DNA from 2 places in the Kitasatospora sp. NBC_00070 genome. Region 1 is predicted to be linked to the other one. Evidence: riboswitches for the same ligand, from Rfam matches in the RefSeq annotation. Region 1 holds a riboswitch; the other holds the start of a gene.
The links. A riboswitch is a leader RNA that binds a small molecule or an ion and turns the genes downstream of it on or off. The one in region 1 is predicted to bind glycine.
Positions count from the first base shown of each region.

Region 1 (14,476 bases):
CTGCTTGGCCAGCTGCGCGGGCTCGGTGACCGAGCCCAGGAAGCTGATCAGCGCGCCCAGGCCGCTCATCCCGAACGAGAGCCCGAGCACCACCAGCAGCTCGATCCCGAGCAGCCGCCGCGAGATCCCGGCGGTCCCGGGCGGGGTCGAAACGGTGGTCACCTGGTCTCCCACAACGACGATCGGCCCGGCGGTGCGCCGGGCCGATCATCCTCGCACACCTATCTGAGGGCGGTTCAGCCCGGAGACCGACCGACTACCGGTCGGTCTTGATCGGCGCACTGTCCAGGCGGACATGGTCGACCGCCCAGAACCAGTTGTTGCCCGCGTCGTACATCCGGAACTTCAGCGTCACCGCGCGGGCACCCGCCGGGACGGCGAACTGCCGGGTCACGAAGCTGTTCTGGGCGTCCTTGCCGGCGTTGTCGTTCCCGGTCGCGTCCGAGCTGTAGAACACCAACCGGGTCTCCTGCGCGGTGTCGAAGACGGCCGTCACGGCGGCCTTCTGCGGGGCCTCCTGCCGGTAGTGCGAGTCGAAGGCCAGGTACAGCGTGGAGACCCCGGCCGGGATCGGCACGGCGGGCGAGACCAGGGTGGAGTCGAACTTGCCCTTGGCCGACGGTGCGCCGGTGTCGTCCCAGTCGTCCGGGTCGGCCACCGCCAGGATGCCCAGGCCCCGGGTGAAGGCGCCCCGGTCCTGCCCGGCCGGGTTGGACCAGGCCCGCTTGGTGTGGAAGGTCCAGCCCTGCAGCCGGGCGGTGCCCTGCGGCATGCCGGCCGCGTTCAGCACCGACCAGCCCTGCGGCGCCTGGGCGGTCCAGCCGGAGACGGTGCCGACCGGCTGGAGCAGCGGGGCCAGCGACTCGAAGTCCTCGCCCAGCAGGTGACCGGCCATCACGGGCGCGGTCCGGACGGCCAGTTCACCGTCGGCGAGCACGAAGCGCTGACCGGACCTGGCCCGGGCGGTGACCAGGATCCGGTGCGCGGCCCCGTCCGGCAGTACGGCGGGCGGCTGGACCTCCCACTCGGCGGTGGCGCCGGCGCCCTCGGCCAGCGCGGCCGGCGGCGCGGTGACCACCTGCGCGGTCCAGCCCGGCGGCAGCACCGGCTGGGCTTCGAGGCCCGACAGCGCGGTGGTGGCGGTGAACCGGGCGGTCACCCGGGCCGGGCGGCCCGGGAGCAGGATCGCCTCGTCGACGGTGGCCGAGGCCGCGCCCAGCGTCACGTCCAGCGCGAGCGCGTCGGCCAGGCCCATCGCCGGGTCGGTCACCCCCTGCTCCTGCCCGGGCATCCGCCCGGCGTAGCGCCGACGGAACGTCAGGTCGCCCTGCACCGAGACCGCCAGGTCGTACCAGCCCTCCCGGTTGACCTTGACCCGGACCGGCCGGGTGTCCTGCCCGGTGATCCGGACCTCCTGCACCCCGCCGCCGTACGCCAGGTCGCCGATCAGGAAGGTCTGCGGGCTCTTCGAACGGTTGATCAGGTGGAACTCCAGCACCCGCTCGGCGCCGGACTCCGGGAACAGCTCCACCTCGTACGCCCCGGCGGCGTCGCCGCGCAGGTGCCAGTGCGCGCCGTTCGGGCCGTGCACCCGCAGGTCGTAGCCCTCCGGGCCGATCGCCCAGCTGTCGGAGAGCCGGTCCTTGGCGGCCACCGTGTAGTGCCGGGGCGGCGTGCCGGGCGCCGGGTAGGCGGCGAACACCGCACCCTGCCTGCCCTGGTTGGCCAGCTCCAGCGTCAGCTGACCACCCCTCACCTGCGGCTTGAGGCGCAGCACGTACGGGTTCGGCCGGGCGGTGCGGGTGCCCGCCTGCTGCCGGGGCAGCAGCTGTGGGCTGGGCACGGTCGGGGCGGGCAGCTTGCCGGTGTCGGTGACCTTCTGCCGGTTGCCGCTGGTGTCGGGCAGCTGCGGCCAGACCGGGTCGCGGCCGGAGAAGTCGAAGACCGAGGTCAGGTCACCGGTGACGGCCCGCCGCCAGGGGCTGATGTTGGGCTCGGCGACGCCGAACCGCTGCTCCAGGAAGCGGAGCACCGAGGTGTGGTCGTAGACGGTGGAGTCCACCACCCCGCCCCGGGTCCACGGCGACACCACCACCATCGGCACCCGGACGCCCAGACCCATCGGGTACGGGCCCGAGACCAGGGTCTCGCCGACCGGCAGGGTGTCGGACCAGCCGAGCGAGCCGTCGGCGGCCTTCACCCGGTACCGGCCGTCCTGGCCGACCACCCGGTGGTAGGTGGCGCTGCCCTTGCCGACCCGGACCACCACCTCGCCGTCCACCGGCACGGTGGAGCCGCCGCGCCCGGCCGCCAGCGGCGGCACCGGGGGCAGCAGGTGGTCGGAGAAGCCGCCGTGCTCGTCGTAGTTGAGGATGAAGACGGTCTTGGCCCAGACCTCGGGCTTGGCGGCCAGCGCGGAGAGCAGCCGGGCGGTCAGGTGCTCGCCGTTCGGCGGCGCGTAGTTGGCGTGCTCGGAGAGCGCGGCCGGGGCCACCAGCCAGGAGACCTGCGGCAGCTTGTCGGCCTGCACGTCGGCGGTGAACGCCTCCACCAGCGCGTCGCCCATCGCGAACGGGTCGTTCTTCTTCGCCGGGTCGCCGACCATCCGCATGCCGCGCTCGTACAGCGACTCACCCGGCTTGGCCTGCTGGAAGGGGGCGAACCAGGCCAGCGCGTTGTCGTCGTAGTTGTCCAGCGCCTGGTAGGTCCGCCAGCTGATCCCGGCCCGCTCCAGCCGCTCGGCGTAGGTGGTCCACTCGTAGCCGCCGGGGACGTAGCTGTTGTCGGTCACCGGCACGTCCCGCACCGTGCCGCCGCTGGTGCCGGTCATGAAGTGGTCGCGATTGGTGTTGGTGTTGCACTGCACCGAGGCGAAGTAGTGGTCGCAGGTGGTGAAGACCGAGGCGATCGCGTTGTAGAACGGCATGTCGGCCGGCTCGTAGTAACCCTGGCCGAGCCAGCCGGAGGAGCGCCGGGAGACCCCGCCGTCGGCCAGGCCGTCGTTCCACGCCTTCATCGAGTCGACGAAGCCGAAGGCGGGGGCGCCCTGCTGGTACGCGCTGGTGTGCGCGGCGTTCATCGCGAACGGCAGCAGGTGCCCATCCTTCCGGGACGGGTCCGGCTGGTGGAACACCGAGCGGCCGGTCACCCCGCGCACGGCGGTGCGGTCACCGAAGCCGCGCACTCCGGGCAGGGTGCCGAAGTAGTGGTCGAACGACCGGTTCTCCTGCATCAGCACCACCACGTGCTGAATGTCCGTCAGCCGCCCCGGCTTGGCGGGGGCGGCCAGCGCCTCCCGGACGCTGAGCGGCAGGGCGGACAGCACGGCGGCCGCGGCGGCGCCGCCGAGCAGGGTGCGGCGTGAGACTTCGGGACTCATCGGGGTGCTCCTCGTTCACAGCACAGGGCCACTGTTCGGCCCGGACCCGCTATGTCTAGTTGCCCCAGATGTACACGCAGCAGTGATCACGTTGCGGCCCGATGACCGCAGGTTGTTCGTACAACTTGCCCGATGGTCTGGACAACCTGCCGGCCCGTCAGCCCACCGGCCAGGTGTGCACGGGCTCGCCGCCGCGCATGTGCTCCAGGTAGCGCCGGGTCATCGCGGCGATCGCCGAGGAGCGGTCCATCCCGTACCGCTCGCGCAGCACGTGCACCGTGGCGGCCTGCCAGGAGGCCCCGTTGGTGCGGCGCAGGCAGCGCTGCTCGATGATGCCGAGGTAGCGGTCCCGGTCGCCGGGCTCGATCCCCCACTCGTCCAGCCCCTGACGGGCCATCGGGAGCAGCTCGTTCAGCACCAGCTCGGTGGCGGCCACCGGGACGGTGCCCCGGGCGCCCCGGCCCGGCTTCGGCCACTGCAGCACCGCGTCGATGCCGTACCGGGCGGCGGTGTGGAAGTTCTGGTCGGCCTGGGCGAACGGCAGCCTGGTCCAGATCGGCCGGGGCTGCTCGGCCAGCACCCGGACCAGGCCGTAGTAGAACGCGGCGTTGGCCAGGGTGTCGACCACGGTCGGCCCGGCGGGCAGGCAGCGGTTCTCCACCCGCAGGTGCGGGACGCCGCCGGAGACGTCGTACACCGGGCGGTTCCAGCGGTAGATGGTCCCGTTGTGCAGGCGCATCTCGGCCAGTTTCGGGATGCCGCCGGAGGCCAGCACCTTGACCGGGTCCTCGTCGTCGCAGATCGGCAGCAGCGGCGGGAAGTACCGCTGGTTCTCCGCGAACAGGTCGAGCGCGGAGTCCACCCAGCGCTCGCCGAACCAGGTGATCGGCCGGACGCCCTGCGCCTTGAGCTCCGCCGAACGGGTGTCGCAGGCCTGCTGGAACAGCACCGGCCTGGTCTCCCGCCAGAGCTCGCGGCCGAACAGGAAGGGCGAGTTGGCCCCGAGCGCGAGCTGCACCGAGGCGATCGCCTGGGCCGCGTTCCAGACCGGGGCGAACCGCTCCGGGGTGACCTGCAGGTGCAGCTGCAGCGAGGTGGCGGCGGCCTCGGCGACCATCGTGACGGACTCGACGGTGAGCCGCTCCACGCCCTCGATGTCCAGCGCGATGTCCTCGCCGCGGGCGGCCTGTATCTGGTCGCTGAGCAGGGTGTACCGGTCGTTGTGGGACATCGCGTCCAGGCCCGTGTGGTCCAGGTCCAGGGTCGGCAGGATGCCGACCATCGCGATCCGCGCGCCGACCTCCTCGGCCTTCCGGTCGGCGTAGCGCAGCCCGGTGTCGATCTCCTCGCGCAGCTCGTCCAGCACGTGGCCGGTGAGCCGGCGGGCGGCGATGTTCAGCTCGATGTTGAACTGGCCCAGCTCGGTCTGGAAGTCGCCGGACGCGATCGAGGCCAGCACCTGCTCGTTCCGCATCACCGGGCGGCCCAGGTCGTCGGCCAGGTTGAGCTCGATCTCCAGGCCCACCATCGCCTTCGGCCGGTCGAAACGCCCCTCGCGCAGCATCCGGTCCAACGCGTCAAGACAGCACTGGAGCTTTCGGCGGTACAGCTGCCGATCGGACAGTTCCGCGCGAGTAGCCACGACCTTCTCGCCCATGGGTGCCCCTTCACCTAGGTCGACCGTCCCTGCATCATGCCCCACCGGAAGATCCCTAGCCGCGAGCCCGAACAGAGGGGCCGAACAAGGTTGTTGACGGCGCGTCAGCTGATTCCCGACTTGCCACCGGACACCGAACGTGATAAGAAGGTCACCCTGTGCACCTGTTCGAGTAGAATTCGCACATCTTCCGCCCGGCGCCCGCCGCTCCCGAAGCCTTCGCGACGGTGGGCCCGCGCCCACGCCGCGATCATGCCCAACCGGACACGGCCCAGGTTTCCGCCAGCGCCACGCCGGTATGCCGCACTCGCACGCCGATCTAGCACGGAGAGGCGACCCGCCATGACCCTGCACACGCCCCAGCCCCCGCTGAGCGCCCTGCGCGCCGTCCTCGGCGCACTGGAGAACGAGGCCGCGCTCAGCCCGCCGGCGGCCGCCGCCCTGCGCGGCGCCGAGCGGCTGCTACCCGCGCACCCGCTCGCGGTGCACGTCCTCGACGAGCCCGGTGCCACCCTGGCCACCGCCCGCCGAACGGGCTGGCGGTTCCTGATCCGATCCGGCCACGAGACCGCCGCGGCGGCCGAGGTGGTCGAGTCGCCGGACGGCCACACCTTCTCCCACTTCACCGCCGGCCCCTACCTGGACTCCACCCTGCGCGCGCTCCGCCAGGCCGGTCAGCTCGCCATCGCCTCCCGGGCCAGGCACCAGCCCCGGCTGCTCTCCATGCCCGGCCACTACGCCACCGCGCTCTGGCTGCACCATCCCGAGCCCGGGCCCTCCGTCGACCTGCTGATCCCGCTCGCCCCCGCACCGCTCGGGATCACCGCGCACCGGGTCTACCCGGCCGCCGAGCTGCTCGCCCTGCTGGCCCGACCGCTGGCCCTCGGGCGGTCCTGAGCCCCGCCCATCACCCGAACGGGCCATCGGCGCCGCCCCGAACGGGCTGCCGCCGGTGGCCCGTTCGATGCCGCCCGGCACCCGGTGCCATCTGAACGGGTGATCCCTGGGATCCAGTTGTGGCGCATGTCACGAAATCGCTGCGGGATGCCCTCGGTATGACGACACTGGGAACCGACGCGGGGGGCGACCTGTCCTACCCGTCGGAGCGCCGGTTCACACCTGGGCCGGGCAGGGGATCGGATCGACGGGGCGGGGCACCCAGCGGCTGCCCGTACCCGGTCGGCCGGGTCGTAAGCAGCGAAGCGAGGGTACGAAGATGTGCCAGCACCGTCCTGAGTGTCCGTCAGCGGAGTCCACCGACCACGAGGCGGCCGTCACCGTGGCCTGCCACCCCGACCAGGGGTGGAGCCTGCTCTGCAACGGCGTCCTGCTGTTCGACGACACCGGCGAGCTGCTGCCCGACGGCCGGGTGGTCGGCCCGCGCCGCCCGCTGGCGATCGCCTCCTGACCGAACGACGGGTGCCCCCGGCGGAGTGACTCCGCCGGGGGCACCCGGGGCCCTGCGTCGGCTCAGGAGCCGTACTCGTCCAGCGGCGGGCAGGAGCAGACCAGGTTGCGGTCGCCGTACGCGCCGTCGATCCGGCTCACCGGCGGCCAGTACTTGTCCGCCGGGTTCACGCCGGCCGGGAAGACCGCCTCCTGGCGCGAGTAGCCGTGCGTCCACTCACCGGCCAACGCGCCGGCAGTGTGCGGGGCATTGCGCAGCGGGTTGTCGTCCGCCGCCCACTCGCCGCTGCCGACCTTCTCGATCTCCGCCCGGATCTCGATCATGGTCTCGCAGAACCGGTCGATCTCGCCCAGGTCCTCGGACTCGGTCGGCTCGATCATCAGCGTGCCGGCCACCGGGAAGGACATGGTCGGGGCGTGGAAGCCGTAGTCGATCAGGCGCTTGGCGATGTCGTCCACGGTCACCCCCGTCTCCTTGGTGAGCGGGCGCAGGTCGATGATGCACTCGTGCGCGACCAGACCGCCGGGGCCGGTGTAGAGCACCGGGTAGTGCGGGGCGAGCCGCTTGGCGATGTAGTTGGCGTTCAGCACCGCGACCTGGGTGGCCCGCTTGAGGCCCTCGCCGCCCATCAGCCGGACGTACGCCCAGGAGATCGGCAGGATCGCGGCCGAGCCCCACGGGGCGGCCGAGATCGGGCCGACACCGGTGGCCGGGCCGGCCTCCGGCTGCAGCGGGTGGTTCGGCAGGTACGGCGCCAGGTGCGAGCGCACCGCGACCGGGCCGACGCCCGGGCCGCCGCCGCCGTGCGGGATGCAGAAGGTCTTGTGCAGGTTGAGGTGCGAGACGTCCGCGCCGAACTTGCCCGGCTTGGCCAGGCCGACCAGGGCGTTCAGGTTGGCGCCGTCCACGTACACCTGGCCGCCGGCCTCGTGCACGGCCGCGCAGATGTCGGTGATCTGGGTCTCGAACACGCCGTGGGTGGACGGGTAGGTGACCATCAGCACCGCGAGCTGCTCGCGGTGCTGCTCGATCTTGGCCTGCAGGTCCTCGACGTCCACGTCGCCGTCGGTCAGGGTCTTCACCACGACCACCCGCATGCCGGCCATCACGGCGGAGGCCGCGTTGGTGCCGTGCGCGGAGGCCGGGATCAGGCAGACGTCGCGCTGGGTGTCACCGTTGGCGCGGTGGTAGGCGCGGACCGCGAGCAGGCCGGCCAGCTCGCCCTGCGAACCGGCGTTCGGCTGGATGGAGACCGCGTCGTAGCCGGTCACCTCGACCAGCTGCTGCTCCAGCTGCCGGATCAGGGTCAGGAAGCCCTCGGCCTGGTCCACCGGGGCGAACGGGTGCAGCTGGCCGAACTCGGGCCAGGTCACCGGCTCCATCTCGGTGGTCGCGTTGAGCTTCATGGTGCAGGAGCCCAGCGGGATCATGCCCCGGTCCAGCGCGTAGTCCCGGTCCGAGAGGCGGCGCAGGTAGCGCAGCATCGCGGTCTCCGAGCGGTGGCTGTGGAAGACCGGGTGGGTCAGGTACTCGTCCTGGCGCAGCAGGGCGGCGGGCAGCGCGTCGGCGGCCTCGGCGACCTCGGCGGTGACGCCGAAGGCGGCCCAGACGGCGGCCAGGTGCTCGCGGGTGGTGGTCTCGTCGCAGGAGATCGAGACCAGGTCCTCGGACGCCCGGAAGACGTTCACGCCGTTCTCGCGGGCGGCGGCGACCACCGCTGCGGCCCGGCCCGGCACCTTGGCGGTGACGGTGTCGAAGAACTGACCGGTGGTCAGCTCGACGCCGCCCGCGCGCAGGCCCTCGGCCAGCGCGGCGGCGTAGCGGTGGGTCCGGCGGGCGATGTCGGCCAGGCCGTCGGGGCCGTGGTAGACCGCGTACATCGAGGCCATCACGGCCAGCAGCACCTGGGCGGTGCAGATGTTGGAGGTGGCCTTCTCGCGGCGGATGTGCTGCTCGCGGGTCTGCAGCGCCAGGCGGTAGGCGCGGTTGCCGTCGGCGTCGACCGAGACGCCGACCAGGCGGCCGGGCAGGCTGCGGGCGTACGCGGCGCGGACCGCCAGGTAGCCGGCGTGCGGGCCGCCGAAGCCCATCGGGACACCGAAGCGCTGCGAGGTGCCGCAGGCGATGTCGGCGCCGAGCGAGCCCGGCGACTTGAGCAGGGTGAGCGCCAGCAGGTCGGCCGCCACCGCGACGATCGCGCCCAGGCCGTGCGCCTGCTCGATCACCGGGGCGAGGTCGCGGACCGCGCCGGAGGCGCCGGGGTACTGGAGCAGCACGCCGAAGACGCCGCGCTCGGCCAGCTCGGCCGGGATGCCCTCGGACAGGTCGGCGACGACCACCTCGACCCCGGTCGGCTCGGCCCGGGTCTGGATCACCGCGACGGTCTGCGGCAGGGTGTCGGCGTCGACCAGGAAGATCCCGCCCTTGACCTTGCCGACCCGGCGGGCCAACGCCATCGCCTCGGCGGCGGCGGTGCCCTCGTCCAGCAGCGAGGAGCCGGAGGTGTCCAGGCCGGTCAGGTCGGCGACCACGGTCTGGAAGTTGATCAGGGCCTCCAGCCGGCCCTGCGAGATCTCCGGCTGGTACGGCGTGTACGCGGTGTACCAGGCCGGGCTCTCCAGCACGTTGCGCAGGATCACCGGCGGGGTGAAGGTGCCGTAGTAGCCCAGGCCGATCATCGGCTGGAGCACCTGGTTGCGGTCCGCCAGCTCGCGCAGCTCGGCGAGCACCTGGGCCTCGCTGCGGCCGGCCGGCAGGCCGAGCGCGGTCAGGCTCTTGATCGCGTCCGGGACGGCGGCGTCGGACAGCTCGTCCAGCGAGCCGTACCCGACCTGCGCCAGCATCTTCTCCTGGGCGGCGGCGTCGGGGCCGATGTGACGGCTCTCGAAGGGGCTTGACTGCTCAAGCTCGGTGAGGGTCGGCTGGGCATTCATGGGGTCGAGGCCTCCTGGTCACGGACCGGCGGGGGCACGCACGCCGGACGGCAACACCACTGTGGGACAGCGGAGCCGGGGACGAACGAGCCCGTCAGGCCTCCCCCTCTGTCATCGGTACCTGAGAGCTTCGCCCGCACGCGGCGGCCGCAGGGCCGCCCCGTCGGCTTGCACCGTCGGTGAGGGTGGGGTCCGTCGGCTCCCTCGCCGTCGGTCCTGCCCTGCTTTCCAGAGTGACCTACCCCGCACGGTACGGATGCCTGAGAGATTCCGGGGAGGGTTTGCTCCTTCGGCGTCCCCGTGACACCGCCGGGCGGTGCGGGGACTCTCCCGAGCGGGCTCGGCAGTCGCGGCCCAGGGTACCAGCGACACGCCGGTTGATCACGGGTGCCCCGGTCCGGCGGACTGCCCCGGACGGGTGCACCCGGCTCGCCAGCGTCCGTTTGATGGCTTTTCGTGTGAAGTGCGGCCGTCCAGCTCCTTCGGCCGCCCCCTGACGACCCGTCAACGGGGCATTCGTACCTGTTGGAGGACAGCGTGCAGACCGACATCGACCCGCGAGACCTGATCGGCCACAAGGCGGTCGACCGGAACGGCGACAAGATCGGCACGGTCGACGAGGTCTACCTGGACGACGCGACCGGCGAGCCGGAGTGGGCCGCCGTCCGTACCGGAATCTTCGGCCGGGACGCCTTCGTCCCGCTGACCACCAGCGAGTTCTCCGGGGAGGAGCTCAAGGTGCCGTACGACAAGTCGCTGATCAAGGACTCCCCCGACTTCGGGGTCGGCCAGCACCTCTCCCCCGCCCAGGAGCTCCAGCTCTACCGCTACTACGGCCTGGACGCGGGCGGTGCCGCTCCGCCGGCCGCGGTCGGCAACGGGTCGGGGACCGCCAAGGACCTCGACTTCGGCACCCTCAGCAAGGAAACCAGCATGAACGCTTCACCCGCCGCCCCGACCGTGGCGGCCGCCCCGATGGCCTTCACCACCACCCCGGAGGCCCCGGCTGCCAAGCAGCACACCGATCCGGTCCTCAGCCCGCCGCCCGCCACCACCGGCGCCCCCTCCCCCGCCCCGACCACGGTCGGCAACGCGCCGGCCGGCCCGGTGGAGATCACCTGCCGCGAGGAGCGGCTGGACGTCACGACCGAGTGGCACGTGCTGGGCACCGCGAAGCTGCGCAAGTACGTCACCACCGAGGCGGTCGAGCGCAAGGTGCCGGTGGTGAAGGAGCGGGTCCGGGTGGAGCGGGTGCCGGTCACCGAGGCCGAGCGGGCCGCGCTCAGCGAGCAGGAGATCGCCGAGGCGGTCGAGGAGGTGACGCTCCGGGAGGAGCGCCCCGTGGTGCGCAAGTACCTGGCCCCGGTCGAACGGGTCCGCCTGGTGGTCGAGCGGTTCACCGAGGAGGCGCTGATCCGCGAGGAGCTGCGCCGCGAGCAGGTGGAGATCCACGACAGCACCACCACCCCGACACCCGCGCCGGCACCCGCGCCGACCGCCGCCAACTCCGGCCAGCTGCGCCCGGAACCGCTCCGGCCGTCCTGACGCCCCGCCACTTTGCCAAAGCTTCACCAAGCAATATTTGACACAGTGAAGTATCTGACGGCATCTTTACTTCAGTTCATTGACTTTCTCCCACCTGAAGCTCTCTGCCAGGGTGGCCCGAACTGGAGGAAAATCCGTGAGGCCGAGCAGCGCGCGCGTGCTCCCCGCCCTGGTGTTGGCGATGCTGGCGTTCAGCGTGGTGCAGACCGCGGTCGTCCCGATCCTGCCTTCGCTGGCCAAGGAACTGGACGTCTCCGGTTCGAACATCACCTGGCTGATGACGGCGAACCTGCTGTCCGCCGCCGTACTGACCCCGCTGCTCGGCCGCTTCGGCGACCTGCGCGGCCGCAAGCCGATGCTGCTGGTCTCGCTCGGCGGCCTGGTCGCCGGGTCCGCCCTGGCGGTCGGCACCCACTCGTTCACCTGGCTGGTGGTCGCCCGCGTCCTTCAGGGCGCGGGCGGCGGGGTGCTCCCGCTGGCGATCAGCATCGTCCGGGACGAGCTCCCCAAGGAGAAGGTCACCGGCGGCGTCGCCCTGATCAGCGCCTCGATGGGCGTCGGCAGCGGCCTCGGACTGGTCGCCACCGGTCTGCTGCTGGAGCACTGGAACTACAAGTCGATCTTCTGGATGGGCCTGGCCTTCGGCCTGCTGGCGATCGTCCTGGTGATCTTCCGGGTCCCGACCGACCCGGTGACCGACAAGAACGGCGGCGCCGACCCGCTCGGCGCGCTCACCCTGGCCGGCTGGCTCTGCGCCCTGCTGGTCGCGGTCAGCCAGGGCAACACCTGGGGCTGGACCTCCACCCGCACCCTCGGCCTGTTCGCCGTCGCCGCGGTGGTCGCCCTGGTCTGGGGCCTCATCGAGGTCCGGGTCGCCCACCCGCTGGTCGACATGAAGATGATGGCCCGGCCGGCCGTCGCCTTCACCAACCTCTCCGGGCTGCTGATCGGCTTCGGCATGTACGGCTCGTTCATGGTGATCAGCAACTTCGCGCAGACCCCCGAGAAGGTCGCGCACTACGGCTTCACCGCCAGCGTGCTGCACGCCGGTGTGATGCTGCTGCCCTCCGCCATCGGCTCGATGGTCGCCGCCCCGGTCGGCGCGCTGCTGATCGCCCGTCGCGGCCCCCGGCTCCCGCTGGTGCTCGGCGGCCTGCTGGGCGCCATCGGCCTGATGTACCTGGCGGTCCGGCACGGGGCCGAGGGTGACATCTACCTCGCCTCCGCCGTCTTCGGCCTCGGCGTCGGCCTGGCGTACGCCGCGATGCCCGCTTACATCAACGGCGCCGTCCCGGTCGAGCAGTCCGGCATCGCCAACGGCATGAACGCCGTGCTGCGCACCGTCGGCGGCGCCATCGGCACCGCCGTGATGGGCGCCATCCTGACCGGCGACCTGATCCCGCACCTGCCGATCCCGCTGCCCACCCTGGACGCCTACCAGCACGCCTTCTGGGTGGCCGGCGCGATGTGCCTGGTGGCGGCCGTGGTGCCGTTCGCGATCCGCACCGTCAAGACCACGCCCGCCCCGGTCGAGGCTGCCGCCTCCGCCCCGGAGCCGGTGAAGACCGACGCCTGACGGCGTCGACCGCGCGCTCAGGGACGGGTCGCGCGGTCACCGGGCCCACGGCGGTACGTGAGGGCATCACGACCGCACCCGGGGCCCGGCCGGATGAACGGCCCCCGCACCGCTGGACACGGTGCGGGGGCCGCTCCCGTCTCTCAGCCGTCCCCGTACGCCTCCTCGGGCAGCACCATCCCGGGCCGCAGCGGCTGCGGGCGGGACGGCGTCAGCTCCGGGTCCTCCACCGCGAAGGTACGGACCCGGCCGATCTCGCTCTGCGGGGTCTCGAACCGCACCGTCACCCGGCCCACCCCGCTGCCCTGCACCCAGCCCGGGCCGAGCTGAGCGTGCGTCACGTCCTGCCCCGGCCGCCAGTGCCTGGTCTCCTCCACCACCGGCGCCGGCTCGGCCCTGACCTCCTCCAGCACCTCCGGCGTGGCGGCCCGCTCCGCCCGCTCGGCCTGCTCCGCCTGCGCGAACAGGTCCTCCTGGGTGAAGTCCGCCAGCTGTGACACCCCCACCCCGAGCAGCCGCACGCCCCCGGTGATGTCCACCTGGAGGGCCAGCCGGCGGGCCGCCTCGGCGATCACCGTCTCGTCGTCGGTGGGCGCCCGCAGCGTCTCGGAGCGGGTCAGGGTGGAGAAGTCGAAGCGCCGCACCTTGAGCACCACCGTCCGCCCCGAGCGGCCGCTGGCGTGCAGGCGGCGGATGCACCGGGCCGCCAGGACGTCGATCTCCGCCAGCACCCGCCCCCGGTCCAGCAGGTCCACCTCGAAGGTGTCCTCGACCGAGACGGACTTGGCGTCCCGGTCCGCCACCACCGGGCGGTCGTCCTGGCCGGTGGACATCTGGAACACCCCGAGGCCGTGCGAGCGCCCGAGCAGCTGGACCAGCTCCGCCTCACCCGCCGCGGCCAGGTCCGCGACCTTCTCCAGGCCGACCCGGCGCAGCACCTGCTCGGTGGCCGGGCCGACCCCGGGCAGCGCCCGGACCGGCATGGTGGCCAGCACCGCCCGCTCCTGCCCGGCCTCCACCAGCACCAGGCCGTCCGGCTTGGCCTGCTCGGAGGCGATCTTCGCCATCAGCTTGGAGCCGGCCAGGCCGACCGAGGCGGTCAGGCCCGTCCGCTCGGTGATGTCCGCCCGCAGGTCGGCCGCGATCGCCACGATCAGCTCCGGTGCGGCCACCGGCCCGACGTCGGCCAGCAGCTCGCCGTGCGGGCCGGCCTCCAGGTCGACGAAGGCCTCGTCCAGGCTGAGCGGCTCGACCAGCGGGGACAGCTCCCGCAGCAGCCCCATCACCAGCTCGCTGACCTGCCGGTAGGCCTCGAACCGGCCGGTCAGGAAGGCCGCGTTCGGGCACAGCCGCCGGGCCTGGGCCATCGGCATCGCCGAGTGCACGCCGAACTTCCGGGCCTCGTACGAGGCGGTGGACACCACGCCCCGGCCGCCGAGGCCGCCGACGATCACCGGCTTCCCGCGCAGGCTCGGCTTGGCCGCCTGCTCCACCGCCGCGAAGAAGGCGTCCATGTCGAGGTGGAGGATGCTCGGCACTGACCGCACGGGTCGATCATCCCGCAGGGGTACGACAGTTTCCGGACGACCCGGTGCGGCCGTGTCAGGTCCCGGCCGGTCGGATCGCGGTCGTCAGGGCGCGGCGTCCGCCAGCGCCCGGCCCAGGCCGGGCTCCTTCTCGCCGAGGAAGGCCGGGTCCGGCTCGAACAGCGCGTCCAGCGCCGCCTTGCCCGCCCCCGGGATCTCCCGCAGCCCGCCGTAGTACCAGGTGCGGTCGGTCGCCTCGTCCACCCCGACCGCGTACGCGTCGATGCCCGCCGCCTGACAGAGCGCCAGCGCCCGCCGGACGTGGAAGGTCTGACTGATCAGCACCGCCCGCTCCACCCCGAAGACCTTCTGCGCCCGGCTGCAGGAGTCCCAGGTGTCGAAGCCGGCGTAGTCCTCCACCACCCGCACCGCGGGCACCCCGTGCCCGACCA
Region 1 covers NZ_CP108247.1:840,617-855,092, forward strand. Annotated here, with positions in the region: gene OHV05_RS03880 (CPBP family intramembrane glutamic endopeptidase) at 1-162, opposite strand, end outside; gene OHV05_RS03885 (phosphocholine-specific phospholipase C) at 257-3,379, opposite strand; gene OHV05_RS03890 (glutamate-cysteine ligase family protein) at 3,537-5,036, opposite strand; gene OHV05_RS03895 (hypothetical protein) at 5,379-5,933, shown strand; gene OHV05_RS03900 (DUF5999 family protein) at 6,253-6,444, shown strand; gene gcvP (aminomethyl-transferring glycine dehydrogenase) at 6,507-9,377, opposite strand; glycine riboswitch at 9,616-9,720, opposite strand; gene OHV05_RS03910 (PRC and DUF2382 domain-containing protein) at 9,915-10,922, shown strand; gene OHV05_RS03915 (MFS transporter) at 11,059-12,498, shown strand; gene OHV05_RS03920 (DNA polymerase IV) at 12,642-14,045, opposite strand; gene OHV05_RS03925 (vancomycin high temperature exclusion protein) at 14,130-14,476, opposite strand, start outside.

Region 2 (14,476 bases), 4.1 Mb from region 1:
GGTCACCCAGTACCGGAGCGAGTCGGTGATCAGCCGGACGGTGTGCGGCTGCCGGGTGTCCAGGGTGTTGCCGCAGCCGGTGTAGTCGGCGTAGCCCCGGCGGCTGCGGTCCAGCCGGTAGTAGCCCGCGTTGTCGATGCCGCGCAGACTCAGCGAGGGGCCCATCACGCCGCTCTCGGCGGTGTGGTTGTAGACCACGTCGAGGATCACCTCGATCCCGGCCGCGTGCAGCGCCCGGACCATCCGCTTGAACTCGCCGACCTGCTGGCCCCGGCTGCCGCCGGCGGAGTACCCGGCGTGCGGGGCGAAGAAGGCGAGGGTGTTGTAGCCCCAGTGGTTGGTCAGCCCGCGCTGCTGCAGGTGGTCCTCGTCGGCGTACTGGTGCACCGGCAGCAGCTCGACCGCGGTGACGCCGAGACCGACCAGGTGCTCGATCGCCGCCGGGTGCGCCAACCCGGCGTAGGTGCCGCGCAGTTCGGCCGGGATGCCGGGGTGGCGCATGGTGAAGCCGCGCACGTGCAGCTCGTACAGCACGGTCTCGGCCCAGGGCGTCTTCGGGCGGTGGTCGTCGTACCAGTCGTCGTCGTCGTGCACCACCACCGCCTTGGGCACGTACGCGGCGGAGTCCCGGTTGTCCCGGACGGTGTCGGCCACCTCGCGCTCAGGCCAGTTCCGGACGGCCGCGCAGGTCGCGTCGTGGGCGGTGTAACTCCCGTCCACCGCACGGGCGTAGGGGTCGAGCAGCAGTTTGGCCGGATTCCACCGGGCACCGGTCCACGGGTCCCAGCGGCCGTGCACCCGGTAGCCGTACCTGGCCCCGGGGTGGACCCCGGGCAGGTAGCCGTGCCAGGTCTGGAAGGTCCGCTCGGTCAGCGGGTGTCTGCTCTCGGTGCCGTCCTCGGCGAACAGGCAGAGCTCGACCGCCTCGGCGTCCGGGGCCCAGAGCGCGAAGTTGGTGCCGTGGCCGCCGGCGTGGTCGGTGCGGTAGCGGGCGCCGAGCGGCTGCCAGCTGCCGGGCCAGGGCACCGCCGGGTCGATCGCACCGTGCTCCGCCTGAACCTGCCGCTGCCAAGCCGTCATCGACCGCATCCTCCCAGCGCAGGACGTCCCGGGCCCCGCGTAGCCGTTGTTCCCTGATCGGATAGTGCTGTCACGTGACGGACCGTGCTGTGACGGACTGTGAACGATTCTGTCCTGGATCGAGACCTTCTGGCTGCTACTGCGTGAATTTGCTCCCACGTGTCCGGGCGGGCCCAGGGTCGTTATGCCGGACGGTGGTTGACGGCAGCGGTAGGTACGTACGGAGGATCGGGATGCGCTCCCGGGTGGCGGTCGTGGTGGTGGTCGGGCTCTGCCTGTTCACCGGCTGCACCAGTGAACGGCAGGCAACACCGAGCTCCGAGGCGGTCGCCGCGCCCAGCCCGGCCGTCTCCAGGGCGGTGATCAGCGCGACCCCCGGGGACGGCACCCAGGAGGTGCCGGCCGAGGGCCCGGTCAAGGTGACGGTGGCCCAGGGCAGGCTGCTCTCGGTCCGGCTGGCCGACGACAAGGGCGGCGAGGTGGCCGGGCGGATCGCCCCGGACGGCAGCTGGGCCCCGGACGGCCGGCTGACCCTGGCCACCCCGTACACGCTGGACGCGGTGGCGGAGGACGCCGCCGGGCTCAAGGCGGCCCAGCACGTGGCCTTCGCCACCCTGACTCCCGAGCACACCTTCGCCGCCTTCTTCACCCCGGAGGACGGCTCCACGGTCGGGGTCGGGATGCCGGTCTCGCTCCGGTTCAGCCGGGCGATCACCGACCGGGCCGCGGTCGAGCGGGGGATCACGGTGACCGCCGACCCGCCGGTGCCGGTGGCCGCGCACTGGTTCGGCAACCGGCGGCTGGACCTGCGGCCGGACAAGTACTGGGCGGCCGGCACCAAGGTGACCCTGACGCTGCGGTTGAAGGACGTCCAGGGCGCGCCGGGGGACTACGGCACCCAGTCCAAGGAGGTGCACTTCACCGTCGGCCGCTCGATGGTCAGCACCGCCGACCTGGACGCGCACACCATGACCGTCCGGCAGGACGGCCGGGTGCTGCGGACCCTGCGGATCTCCGGCGGCAGCCCGGAGTTCTCCACCTACCTGGGCGCGATGGTGATCTCGGAGAAGTTCCCGGTCACCCGGATGAACTCGCAGACCGTCGGCCTGGGCGACGAGTACGACATCAAGGACGTGCCGCACGCGATGCGGCTGACCAACTCGGGCACCTTCGTGCACGGCAACTACTGGGCGGCCCGCTCGGTCTTCGGCAGCGCCAACACCAGCCACGGCTGCCTCGGTCTGGCCGACGACAAGGGCGGCTCGGACTCCTCCCCGGCGGGCTGGTTCTTCGAGCACTCGATGATCGGGGACGTGATCGAGGTGCACGGGCAGGCCGGCGACCAGGTGCCGCCGGACAACGGCCTGAACGGCTGGAACCTGACCTGGGCGCAGTGGCAGCGCGGCAGCGCGCTCGGCGTGCACTGACCGGGCACCGACCGCCACCGACCCCGCACCGGTCCAGCACAGACCTCCCCGGGAGGAACACCGATCTCCGCCGGTTATCCTGGCCTGCCGTGCCGCCGCTCGCCCGTCGAGCGGCCGGCGCAGATAACAACTCGGCACGACCCTCGCCCTTCGTGAAACTGAAACCGGCGCCGGAACGTGTACTGAGCGTGGACACCCCGAGGGGAGCAGACCGAGTGAAGCCGGTACAGGCGGCCGATGCCGCGATAGTCAGGACCCAGGGCGCGGCCGAGCGCCGTGCCAAGCGCACCCGGCTGGCCGGGGTCGCGCTCGCGATGGGTGGCGTCCTGCTGCTCACCGCGGCCTGCTCGGGCTCCGGCTCGGACGACAAGGGCAAGGGCACCGGCGCGACCGGCGGCGACAGTGCGGCCTCCGCGGCCGCCAGCCCGCCCGCGCCGAAGAACTCGGCCGCGGTGCTGACCGTCACCCCGAAGGACGGTGCCGAGGACGTCAACCCCAACGACGCCCTGAACGTCGCGGTGGCCGGCGGCAAGCTGACCACCGTCGAGGTGACCGACAAGAACGGCAAGCCGGTGGCCGGTGCGGTCACCGCCGACGGCCTGAGCTGGAAGCCCAGCGCGCCGCTCACGGTCGGCATGGTCTACAAGGTGAGCGCCCAGGCCACCGATGCCGAGGGCCTGGTGGCCGCCTCGACCAGCAGCTTCACCACGCTCACCCCGGCGAAGACCGCCTCGGTGAACGACAACATCACCGACAACGGCACGTACGGCGTCGGCATGATCGTCTCGGTCAACTTCGGCAAGCCGGTCAAGAACAAGGACGCGGTGCTCAAGGGCATCACCTTCGAGGACAGCAACCACACCGTGGTGAAGGGGCACTGGTTCGGCACCCAGCGGCTGGACTTCCGGCCGGAGACCTACTGGAAGTCCGGTACCAAGGTCACCATCAAGTACCGCCTGAAGAACGTCGAGGTGTCGCCCGGCGTCTACGGTGACGTGGACCGGGACGAGCCGTTCACCATCGGCCGCTCGCAGATCAGCGTCGCGGACGCGGGCACCCACCAGATGACGGTCACCCGGGACGGCGTGGCCAAGACCATCCCGATCACCGCGGGCGACGACCAGAACCCGTCCTGGAACGGCACCATGGTCATCTCCAGCAAGGAGAAGGTGACCCGGATGAACTCGGCCACCGTCTCCAACATCCAGGGCTCCGAGTACGACATCTCGGACGTCCCGCACGCGATGCGGCTGACCTCCTCCGGCACCTACGTGCACGGCAACTACTGGGGCAACGCCTTCGGCAAGTACAACGCCAGCCACGGCTGCGTCTCGATGGCGGACACCAAGGGCGGCGACGACGCCTCGACCGCCGGGAAGTACTTCGCGGACTCGATGGTCGGCGACGTGGTGAAGATCCAGAACTCCAAGGGCAAGACCGTCTCGCCGGACAACGGCCTGAGCGGCTGGACGCTGCCCTGGGCCTCCTGGTAGACCCCGCCGGGAGCTGATCCCTGCTCAACTGTTCGGCCCGGGTGCCCTTATGGCGCCCGGGCCGAGCTGTTGTACGAGCCCTTGTTCGGGCCGCGTTCGGGATGCTCTTGGCATATGCCATTCGAATAGTGATCGTTTGTTCATTGTCCGTACGCGGCCGCTTGCGTTCCGCAATGATTGGCCCATGGCGGGATGGGGCGAGGCAGAGTGGGCATCACTTCCAGGGGCCGGTCCGGCCACTGACGACCCGTCGGAAGGTGGGGTGCTCGCCCTGGAGACTCTGGAACGACTCAGCCCGCAGGAGGTCGAGCGCGAGTGCTTCGGCCGGCTCTGCGAGCAGGTGGCGGCCGAGCAGGAGGTCTTCCTGCCGTCCCGTCCCGAACTCGTCGGCGTGGCCCGGCGGGTGGTGCTCTCGGTGCTCCAGGGCTGGCGGATGCACCAGTTACTCGAAGCGGGCGAACTCCTCACCGGCGAGCTGATGGCCAACGCGGTCCGGCACACCGGCGGCCGCACCGTCGGCCTCCGGCTCACCCGCCGCCCCGGCTGGCTCCGGGTCGAGGTCCGGGACTCCTCCCGCGCGCTGCCTTGCCTGATCGTCGCCGAGCCGGGCAACGAGACCGGCTACGGCATGCTGCTGATCAGCACCATCTCGGAGCGCTGGGGCGCGGATCTGCTGCCGCGCGGCAAGGGCGTCTGGTTCGAGCTCAAGGTCCGCGAGCGCGCCCCGTCCTGAGCGCGGCCGGCCCCGGAAAACAGTGCGGGGCCCCCGGTCGCCGTGATGCGGCGTGGGGGCCCCTGCAGGTCACCGCGCAAGCCATGGGGGTGCGTGCCACGCGGTGCAGACGGCCGAACCGGGTCGGGGGTGGCCGTAGCTCTTGATGACTCGACTATCGCACGGTCTCACGATGTGGGCAAAATCGATTGAAAGGTTTGTAACCTACTTCACCTGGACTAATCGTATGGATTCCCACCCCGGCCTTTGATTATCCAGTCGGGCCCGGCCGCCGAGGGCCGAATTCCGGTCGACAGTCCGCCCCGGACCAGCCATGATCCCGGGCATGACACGCACCGACATGCCCGCCGTCCTCGACGAGCGCACCTCGCTCGCCACCTTCCTCGACTACACCCGGGCCACCGCGCTCGCCAAGTGCGAGGACCTCGCCCAGGAGGACGCCCGGAAGGCCCCGCTGCCCGGCTCGCCGCTGATGACCCTGGCCGGGCTGATCAGCCACCTGCGCTGGGTCGAGTACTACTGGTTCGACGTGGTCTTCCTCGGCGGGGAGGACGAGGGGCCGTGGACCGACGAGGACCCGGACCGCGAGATGCGGATCGCCGTGGACCTGCCGCTGGTCGAACTGCTCGACGACTACCGGCAGTTGACCGACCGCTATCGCGAACTGGTGGCCGGCACCGACCTGGACGCGGTGGCGCGGCGGACCGTCCGGGACGGGCGGCAGATCAACCTGCGCTGGATCGTCCTGCACCTGATCGAGGAGACCGCCCGGCACAACGGCCACCTCGACCTGCTGCGCGAACTCGCGGACGGCAGCACCGGGGCGTGACGGCGGGTCAGCCGTTGTAGTAGACGACGAAGTCGTCGAACGGGTGCTGCCCCGGAGCGGCGGCCACCCGGTCGAGCGCGGCCCGGATCTCCCTGAGCTGACCGGCCGTCATCTCCAGTGGCGGTTCGGCGGGTTGGTGGACGGCCTGGAACGGGTAGTCCACGCCCGGCTGGTCGGTCATCTCGATGTGGCAGCCGAGCACGTGGCCGACCGGGTGGGTGTCGGCGAAGGCGATCAGCCGGTCGATGGTGGCGACGTACGCGTCCCAGTCGGCGATGTAGAGCCGCCCCGGGTAGACCGTGTCGCCGGTGAGCAGCAGCCCGGTGTACCGGTCGTAGTAGCTGACCGCGGCCGCGTGGTGGCCGGGGCTGCCGAGGCAGTCCAGCACCCGCCCGCCCAGGTCGAGCTCGGCCGGAACGTCCAGGTCCGGGCCGAGGCCGAGGAACTCCCGGACGGTGTCGAGGGCCCGGTCCACCAGCACGGTGTCCGGCCGGTCGGCGAACTGGGCGTCGCCCGCGACGTGGTCGCCGTGGCCGTGGGTGTGCAGGACCACCAACCCGTAGCCGGGGCGCGGGTGCTTCGCCAGCCACTGCCCGACCAGCTCGTCGACCACCCGGCGGAGCGGGAAGTACTCGGCCTCGGCGGTCGCCCCGGTGTCGATCAGCACCGCGCGCTCGTTGCCGAACAGCAGGAACAGGAACGGGGCCTCGTAGTTGACCGCCATGTTCTGCCGCAGGATCACGGTGTGCTCGTCGTAGTGGTGCACCTGGATGTCGGGGTCGGTGTTGTGCTTCGCCGAGACGGAACCGTGGATCCAGCGCACGTCGAGCGGCAGCGGGGCGATCGGCGCGAAGTCGATGGCGGCGGTGTCGAAGATCATGCGGCAACCTACCAAGCCGGGCCCGGCGTCGGCCTCCGCTTTAGCGAGCGCCAACTGCCGGGCAGGGCCCGGCGGGTAGCGTGTCCGCATGACGACGCGCCATGTGCTGTTGCTGAGCGGAAGCCTGCGGGCCGGGTCCTCCAACGAGGCGGTGCTGCGGACCGCCGCCGCGCTGGCCCCCGAGGGCGTGACCACCACGTTCTACCAGGGTCTGGCCGAGCTGCCGCACTTCAACCCGGACCACGACACCGACCCGCTGCCCGCCCCGGTGGCCGAGCTGCGGGCCGCCATCGCGGCGGCCGACGCCCTGCTGATCTCCGCCCCCGAGTACGCGGGCACCCTGCCGGGCTCGTTCAAGAACCTGCTCGACTGGACGGTCGGCGGCGTCGAGATCAGCGACAAGCCCGCCGCCTGGATCACCGCCGCCGCCTCCGGCCGCGGCACCGGCGCGGCCGCCACCCTCGCCTCGGTGCTCGGCTACACCGGCGCGGCCGTCGCCGAACCGGCCTGCGCCACCATCCCCGTCCCACCGGACGCCCGCGGCGCCGACGGCCTGATCACCGACCCGGCCACCCGCGACCGGATCGCCGAGGTGGTCCGGGCCCTGCTGGCGGCCTGAGCCGCCGTCAGCACTCGATGACGTTGACCGCGAGGCCGCCGCGCGAGGTCTCCTTGTACTTGACCTTCATGTCGGCGCCGGTCTCCTTCATGGTCTTGATCGCCTTGTCGAGCGAGACGTGGTGCCGGCCGTCGCCGCGCAGCGCCATCCGGGCGGCGGTGACGGCCTTCACGGAGGCCATGCCGTTGCGCTCGATGCAGGGGATCTGGACCAGGCCGCCGACCGGGTCGCAGGTCAGGCCGAGGTTGTGCTCGATGCCGATCTCGGCGGCGTTCTCGACCTGCTCGGGTGAGCCGCCGAGGACCTCGGCGAGGCCGCCGGCCGCCATCGAGCAGGCCGAGCCGACCTCGCCCTGGCAGCCGACCTCGGCGCCGGAGATGGAGGCGTTCTCCTTGAAGAGCATGCCGATCGCACCGGCTGCGAGCAGGAAGCGGACGATGCCGTCGTCGTCGGCGCCGGGGATGAAGTTGGTGAAGTAGTGCAGGACGGCGGGGATGATCCCGGCCGCGCCGTTGGTCGGGGCGGTGACCACCCGCTGGCCGGAGGCGTTCTCCTCGTTGACGGCCATCGCGTAGAGGGTCACCCACTCCATCGCGTTGGCCGGGCTGATGCCCTCGGCCCGCATCGCGCGGGCACCGGAGGCGGCCCGGCGACGGACCTTCAGGCCGCCCGGCAGGATGCCCTCGCGGCTCATGCCGGCGGTCACGCACTCCTGCATGACCTGCCAGATCTCCAGCAGCCCGGTTCGGATCTCGGCCTCGCTGCGCCAGGCCTTCTCGTTCTCCAGCATCAGGCCGGAGATGGACAGGCCGGTCTCCCGGGTGAGCCGGAGCAGCTCCTCGCCGGTCCGGAACGGGTAGCGCAGCGCGGTGTCGTCGGGCACCACCCGGTCGGCGCCGATCGCGTCCTCGTCGACCACGAAGCCGCCGCCGACGGAGTAGTAGGTCTTCGACAGCAGCTCGGCGCCGTCGGCGTCGAAGGCCCAGAGCGTCATGCCGTTGGCGTGGTACGGCAGCGACTTGCGGCGGTGCAGGATGAGCTGGGTGTCGGGGTCGAAGGCGATGTCCTGCACCCCGAGGAGGTGCAGCCGCTTCTCCGCCCTGATCCGCTCCACGTCCACGTCGGCCTGGTCGACGTCGACGGTGCGGGGGGAGTTGCCCTCCAGGCCGAGCAGGACGGCCTTCGGGGTGCCGTGGCCGTGGCCGGTGGCGCCGAGCGAGCCGAACAGCTCGGCCCGGATGCCGACCGTCTGGGCCAGCACGCTCTCGGACTTCAGGCGGCGGGCGAACATCCGGGCCGCGCGCATCGGGCCGACGGTGTGCGAGCTGGAGGGGCCGATGCCGATGGAGAAGAGGTCGAAGACGCTGATGGCCACGGGGTGACGTCCTTGTCTGGTCTCGTGGAGGGTGACGGCCCGTCTCGTGGACGGACTCGCGCTGAGCATGGGACGGGGCACCGCCTCACTGTCCAGTGTGCGCGGTGCCCCGGGGCGCCGGGAGGTGTGGCGGGTGTCGCCTGTCACATCTCCCGGCGAAGAGCCGGCTACAGCTCGGGGTAGAGCGGGTACTTCACGGCGAGCGCGGTGACCCGGGCCTTCAGCGACTCGGCCTTGGCCTCGTCGTAGGTGGGCAGCAGGGCCTCGGCGATGATGTCGGCGACCTCGCGGAAGTCCTCGGCCAGGAAGCCGCGGGTGGCGAGCGCCGGGGTGCCGATCCGCAGGCCGGAGGTGGTCATCGGCGGGCGCGGGTCGTTCGGGACCGCGTTGCGGTTCACCGTGATGCCGACCTCGTGCAGCCGGTCCTCGGCCTGCTGGCCGTCGAGCTGGCTGTTGCGCAGGTCGACCAGGACCAGGTGCACGTCGGTGCCACCGGAGAGGACCGAGACGCCGGCGGCGGCCGCGTCGTCCTGGAGCAGGCGCTCGGCGAGCAGCTTCGCGCCCTCCAGGGTGCGCTGCTGGCGCTCCTTGAAGTCGTCCGAGGCGGCGACCTTGAAGGAGACGGCCTTGGCCGCGATCACGTGCTCCAGCGGACCGCCCTGGAAACCGGGGAAGACCGAGGAGTTCAGCTTCTTGGCGAACTCCTGCTTGGCCAGGATGATGCCGCCGCGGGGGCCGCCGAGGGTCTTGTGCGTGGTGGAGGTGACCACGTCCGCGTACTCGACCGGGTTCGGGTGCAGACCGGCGGCGACCAGGCCCGCGAAGTGGGCCATGTCGACCCACAGGTAGGCCTCGACCTCGTCGGCGATCCGGCGGAACTCGGCGAAGTCCAGCTGGCGCGGGTAGGCGGACCAGCCCGCGATGATCACCTTGGGGCGGTGCTCCTTGGCGAGGCGCTCGACCTCGGCCATGTCGACCAGGCCGGCCGAGTCGACGTGGTACGCGACCACGTTGAACTGCTTGCCGGAGAAGTTCAGCCGCATGCCGTGGGTCAGGTGGCCGCCGTGCGCCAGGTCCAGGCCCAGGATGGTGTCACCGGGCTGGGCGATCGCGAACAGCGCGGCCTGGTTGGCGGAGGCGCCGGAGTGCGGCTGCACGTTGGCGTACTCGGCCCCGAACAGCTCCTTCACCCGGTCGATGGCGATCTGCTCGGCCACGTCGACGTGCTCGCAGCCGCCGTAGTAGCGCCTGCCGGGGTAGCCCTCGGCGTACTTGTTGGTGAGGACCGAGCCCTGGGCCTCCATCACCGCGACGGGCGCGAAGTTCTCGGAGGCGATCATCTCGAGGGTGGTCTGCTGGCGGTGCAGCTCGGCGTCGACCGCGGCGGCGATCTCGGGGTCGAGCGCGTGCAGGGACTGGTTGAGAACCGTCATGTCAGGGTCTTCCCATTCAACACAGCCGCGCGCAGCGCGTTCCCTGGAAGGGTGGCGGCGGGCGACGGGTGGGCGGTAAGGGCAGTGGACCAGGGAGGGGCCGGCCGCCGCGCTGCGGCCGACTCCCCGTCAACCGGTGGTCAGCCGCCGATGAAGGCGGAGTACTCGTCGGCGCTGAGCAGCTTGTCGGTCGCCTCGACCTTGACCTTGAAGAGCCAGGCGTCACCGAACGGGTCGCTGTTGACCGAGGCCGGGTCGTCGATGACGGCCTGGTTGATCTCGACGATCTCGCCGGTCGCCGGGGAGTACAGGTCGCTGACCGACTTGGTCGACTCGAGCTCACCACAGGTCTCACCGGCGGTGACGGTGTCACCGACCTCGGGGAGCTGGACGTAGACGATGTCGCCGAGGGCATCGGCCGCGTGGGCGGTGATGCCCACGGTCGAGACACCGTCCTCGGCGGCGGTCAGCCACTCGTGCTCCTCGGTGTACTGCAGGTGCGTGGGGTTGCTCATGGCGTCATTCTCCAGGATCGCAAGAGGGTAGGGCGAAGCCGTCCGCTGAGCGGACCGGGGCCCGGAACTCGGAAGGGGCGGAACTGAAAGGGTCTCAGCGGGCGCGCTTGTAGAACGGCAGCGCAACGACCTCGACCGGCTCGTGCTTGCCACGCACGTCGACGGCGACCGCGGTGCCGGGGGCGGCGTGCGCCGCGTCCACGTACGCGATGGCGATCGGCTTGCCGAGCGTGGGGGACGGGGCACCCGAGGTGATCCGCCCGATCGGGGTGCCGTCCGGGCTGACGACGGCGTACTCGGCGCGCGGGACGCGCTTGCCCTCGGAGACCAGGCCGACCAGCTTGCGCGGGGGGTTGGCCTCGGCCTGCGCGGCGGCGGCCTCCAGCGCCTTGCGGCCGACGAACTCGCCGTTGTTGGTGGTCTTGTCGAACCGGACCACCCGACCCAGACCGGCGTCGAACGGGGTCAGGTCGGTGGAGAGCTCGTGCCCGTAGAGCGGCATGCCGGCCTCCAGGCGGAGGGTGTCGCGGCAGGACAGGCCGGCCGGGACCAGGCCGACCGGGGTGCCGGCCTCGGTCAGCGCGTTCCACAGGTGCTCGGCGTCGGCCGGGGCGCAGAAGACCTCGAAGCCGTCCTCGCCGGTGTAGCCGGTCCGGGCCAGCCAGACCTCGCGGTCCGCGACGGTGGCGGGCAGCAGTGCGTAGTACTTGAGGCCGGGCAGGTCGGCGTCGGTGACCGAGGCCAGGATGCCGTTCGCCTCCGGGCCCTGGACCGCGATCAGCGCGTAGGCGTCCCGGTCGTCCCGGACCACCGCGTCGAAGCCGGCCGCGCGCTCGGTCAGCGCGTCCAGCACCACCTGGGCGTTCGAGGCGTTGGCGACCACCATGTACTCGGTCTCACCGGTGCGGTAGACGATTAGGTCGTCCAGGATGCCGCCGTCCTCGCGGCAGATCATGGTGTAGCGGGCCCGCAGCACGCCGAGCGCGGAGATGAAACCGACCAGCGCGTGGTCCAGCAGCTCACCGGCCTGCGGGCCGGTCACGGTGATCTCGCCCATGTGCGAGAGGTCGAACAGGCCGGCCTTGGTGCGGACGGCGAGGTGCTCCTCGCGCTCGCTGCCGTAGCGGAGCGGCATGTCCCAGCCGGCGAAGTCGGTCATGGTCGCGCCGAGCGACCGGTGCAGGGCGTCGAGCGCGGTGAGGCGAGGGGACATGGTGACTGGACTCCTTGGCAGCAAACGGGCATGCAGGGGTGGAGTCTCCCCGTCTGTCGTCACAACCTGAGAGCTTCACCGCACATCCAAGGATGGCGGCTTGCACCGTGGGTGGGCGCACGGCGCGGCCGTGTCCACTTTCCAGATCTGCCTCGCCCGGGCGGTAGGGGTGCCTGAGAGATTCCGGGGAGGACTTGCTCCTTCGGCGCCGGCCTGTGCCACGAGGGCAGTCCGGACTCTCCCGCGCGGGTTCGAGCGGCCAGTGTGAAGTTGTACAGCGGGGTCATCATGGCACGAGTCGGTACCCCGGGGGGAGGGGGGTCCGACCGCTACGCTGCTTGGCAGCAGAGACCTAGAGGGGCGGTAGCGGCGGCGATGGGGTACCCGGCGGGCGACACAGGGGCGCAGGCATGGGCCGAGCCGGGCACCGCGCCGCCCGGCGGCAGCTGGCCGGTCAACGAGTTGGAGCAGGTGCTGACCGCCGCGCTCGGCGATCCGGGGGCGACGCCCCGGGTGATCGAGGTGCTGGCGCGCAGTCAGGTCTGGATCCCGCTGCCGGCCGGCGCCGACCCGCAGGGCAGCGGTCTCGACCTGCCGACGATCGAACTGGCCGGCTCGCCGTACGTGCCGGTGTTCTCCTCGCAGGAGACCTTCCTGCAGCACGCCCCGGGCCTGCCGTTCGCGATCGCCCCGGCCTGGGAGTTCGCCCGGGGCCTGCCGCTCGGGGTCGGCATCGCGGTCAACCCGGAGGCGCCGGTGGGCATCCCGGTGCCGCCGGAGGGGGTCGGCGAGCTGCGCCGGGGCCCGCAGGGCGAGCGCTGGGAACAGCAGCCGGACGGGGCCAGGGTGGCGCTCCGGGAGCCGGAGCCGGCCGAGGAGCCGTACGCCTTCCTGGGCGCGGCGATCACCGAACTCGCCGAGCTGCCCGGGGTGCTGACGGCCCGTCGGGCGCTGGCCGGGGTGGAGCGGGACGCGCCGGTGCTGTTCATCGGGGTGCAGCTGGACGCCGGCTGGCCGGCCGATCCGGGTCAGGTGAACGAGGCACTCGGCCGGGCGCTCGGAACCACCCCGCCGCCGTGGGGCGTCCACCTGGTGCTGCTGGATCTGGTGGCCGATCCGGTGGTGGAGTGGATGCTCAGCCGGGTACGTCCCTTCTACGTCAGGTCCGGGGCGGTCCCGGGCCGAGCCTGACCGGGCCGGGCGGCGACCCACCGGTACGGGGCGGCGGTATGACGGCTGTCGGGCCGGGCCAATAGGCTTCGCTCGGAGCCCAGGCCGGACGGGCGGAAACGGGCGGAGCGAGGCATGAGCGCGGGAGCGGCGGCAGACGGCGCGATCGAGCGCGCCCTCGGCGAGGTCGCACCCGACCGTTTCGACGCCTACGAGCGGCTGCTGTACGCGCTGGCCGAGGGCCGGGTCTGGATGCTGCTGTGGCACGGCACCCCGGGCAGCCCGGACGCCCAGTACGGAAACATGGAGCTCGGCGGGCACGGCTACGCCCCCGCCGTCACCTCGCCCGAGCAGCTGGCCGCGAGCGGCTGGGCCCGCAGCCACGAGGTGATCTCCGGCCCGGAGATCGCCAACGCGCTGTACCGGACCCGCTGGGGCCTGTGGCTCAACCCGCACGTGTCCGGTGGCGGGGTCGGGGTGCCCTGGGCCGACCTGCGGCGGGTCGCCGCCGGTCTGGAGCGGCTGCCGGCCGGCCCGCTCCAGCTGACCGAGCCGGTGGTGCAGGCACCGCTGTTCTACGCCCAGCTGCAGCGCGAGGCGGCCGAGGTGCGCCCGGTCAGGGCGCTCCGGCAGGCCTGGGTGCGCCCGGCCCTGGGTGAGCCCTACCTGGCGATCGGCCTCGACCTGTACGACACCTCACCGCCCGCCGTCGAGGCGGCGAGGGCGCTGGTGCAGCGCGCGGTGCCGCAGACCCCGGCCGGCCTGCCGGTCTCCACCGTGGTGCTGGCCGACGACTGGGACCCGGTGGCGCTGTGGATGCGCGCCTTCGCCCGGCCGTTCTTCGACCGGGAGGCCCGCCCCCACCCGGCCCAGGGGTATTGGCCGCATCAACCCTGGCAGTGAAGTCCCTGCTCCGGGCCGGTCGTTGGGGTACGTCCCGGTTGTTCCTCTGCACGCATCTTGACAGGCATGTAACAGCTGTGTGAAGAGCGTTATTCGGCAAGATCACGAGTGCATGCGGACAGATCACAGTTGGGCATCCTTCGGTTGTCAGGTCTGGCGTAGCGCAACCCGGATGCCAGAGAGTCTGCCCAACGCGGTTCAAGGGTTTGGCCGACCCGGTCCTGCAAATCCCTTGCTTTTCAGCATTCTTCGTACACCGCCGCATCTGCGGCCGGCAGCACCGCACCGACGCACCAGCACCACCACCGCACCAGTACGCGAAACCGGACCAGCCTCGGGCCCGGGCCCCACCGGGCCCGTCGTCCGAGCGCGCCCGGACCGTGGGCCGGCCACCGTCGGCGAGGGGAACGAACTGAGACATGAGCACTTCCACTGAGAGCACCACCGAAGCTCCGCCGCCAACTGCGGTACCGGCCAAGCGGATCGAGGGCCGTTCGCCGGGCCGGATCGCCTGGGACCGGCTCAGGCGCGACAAGGTCGCGCTGGCCGGTGGCGTCGTGGTGCTGCTGCTGATCCTGGCTGCGGTCTTCGCGCCGGTGCTCACCGCGCTGCTCGGTCACCCGGTCGACGAGCCGCACCCGGACCAGATCAACCCCGACCTCGGCCTGCCCAAGGGCGCGTTCGGCGGTATGAGTGGCGACTTCCTGTTCGGCGTGGACCCGACCTTCGGTCGCGACGTGTTCAGCCGGATCGTCTACGGCGCGCGTATCTCGCTGACCGTGGCGCTGCTCGCGGCCGCCGTCTCG
Region 2 covers NZ_CP108247.1:4,906,158-4,920,633, forward strand. Annotated here, with positions in the region: gene glgX (glycogen debranching protein GlgX) at 1-1,080, opposite strand, end outside; gene OHV05_RS22555 (Ig-like domain-containing protein) at 1,314-2,507, shown strand; gene OHV05_RS22560 (Ig-like domain-containing protein) at 2,723-4,000, shown strand; gene OHV05_RS22565 (ATP-binding protein) at 4,263-4,733, shown strand; gene OHV05_RS22570 (DinB family protein) at 5,059-5,562, shown strand; gene OHV05_RS22575 (MBL fold metallo-hydrolase) at 5,570-6,442, opposite strand; gene OHV05_RS22580 (NADPH-dependent FMN reductase) at 6,531-7,061, shown strand; gene OHV05_RS22585 (L-serine ammonia-lyase) at 7,069-8,436, opposite strand; gene glyA (serine hydroxymethyltransferase) at 8,604-9,869, opposite strand; gene gcvH (glycine cleavage system protein GcvH) at 10,010-10,384, opposite strand; gene gcvT (glycine cleavage system aminomethyltransferase GcvT) at 10,479-11,597, opposite strand; glycine riboswitch at 11,749-11,851, opposite strand; gene OHV05_RS22605 (enhanced serine sensitivity protein SseB) at 11,973-12,788, shown strand; gene OHV05_RS22610 (enhanced serine sensitivity protein SseB C-terminal domain-containing protein) at 12,903-13,670, shown strand; gene OHV05_RS22615 (ABC transporter permease) at 14,090-14,476, shown strand, end outside.
Region 2: another riboswitch for glycine. It lies ahead of gcvT (glycine cleavage system aminomethyltransferase GcvT); the one in region 1 lies ahead of gcvP (aminomethyl-transferring glycine dehydrogenase).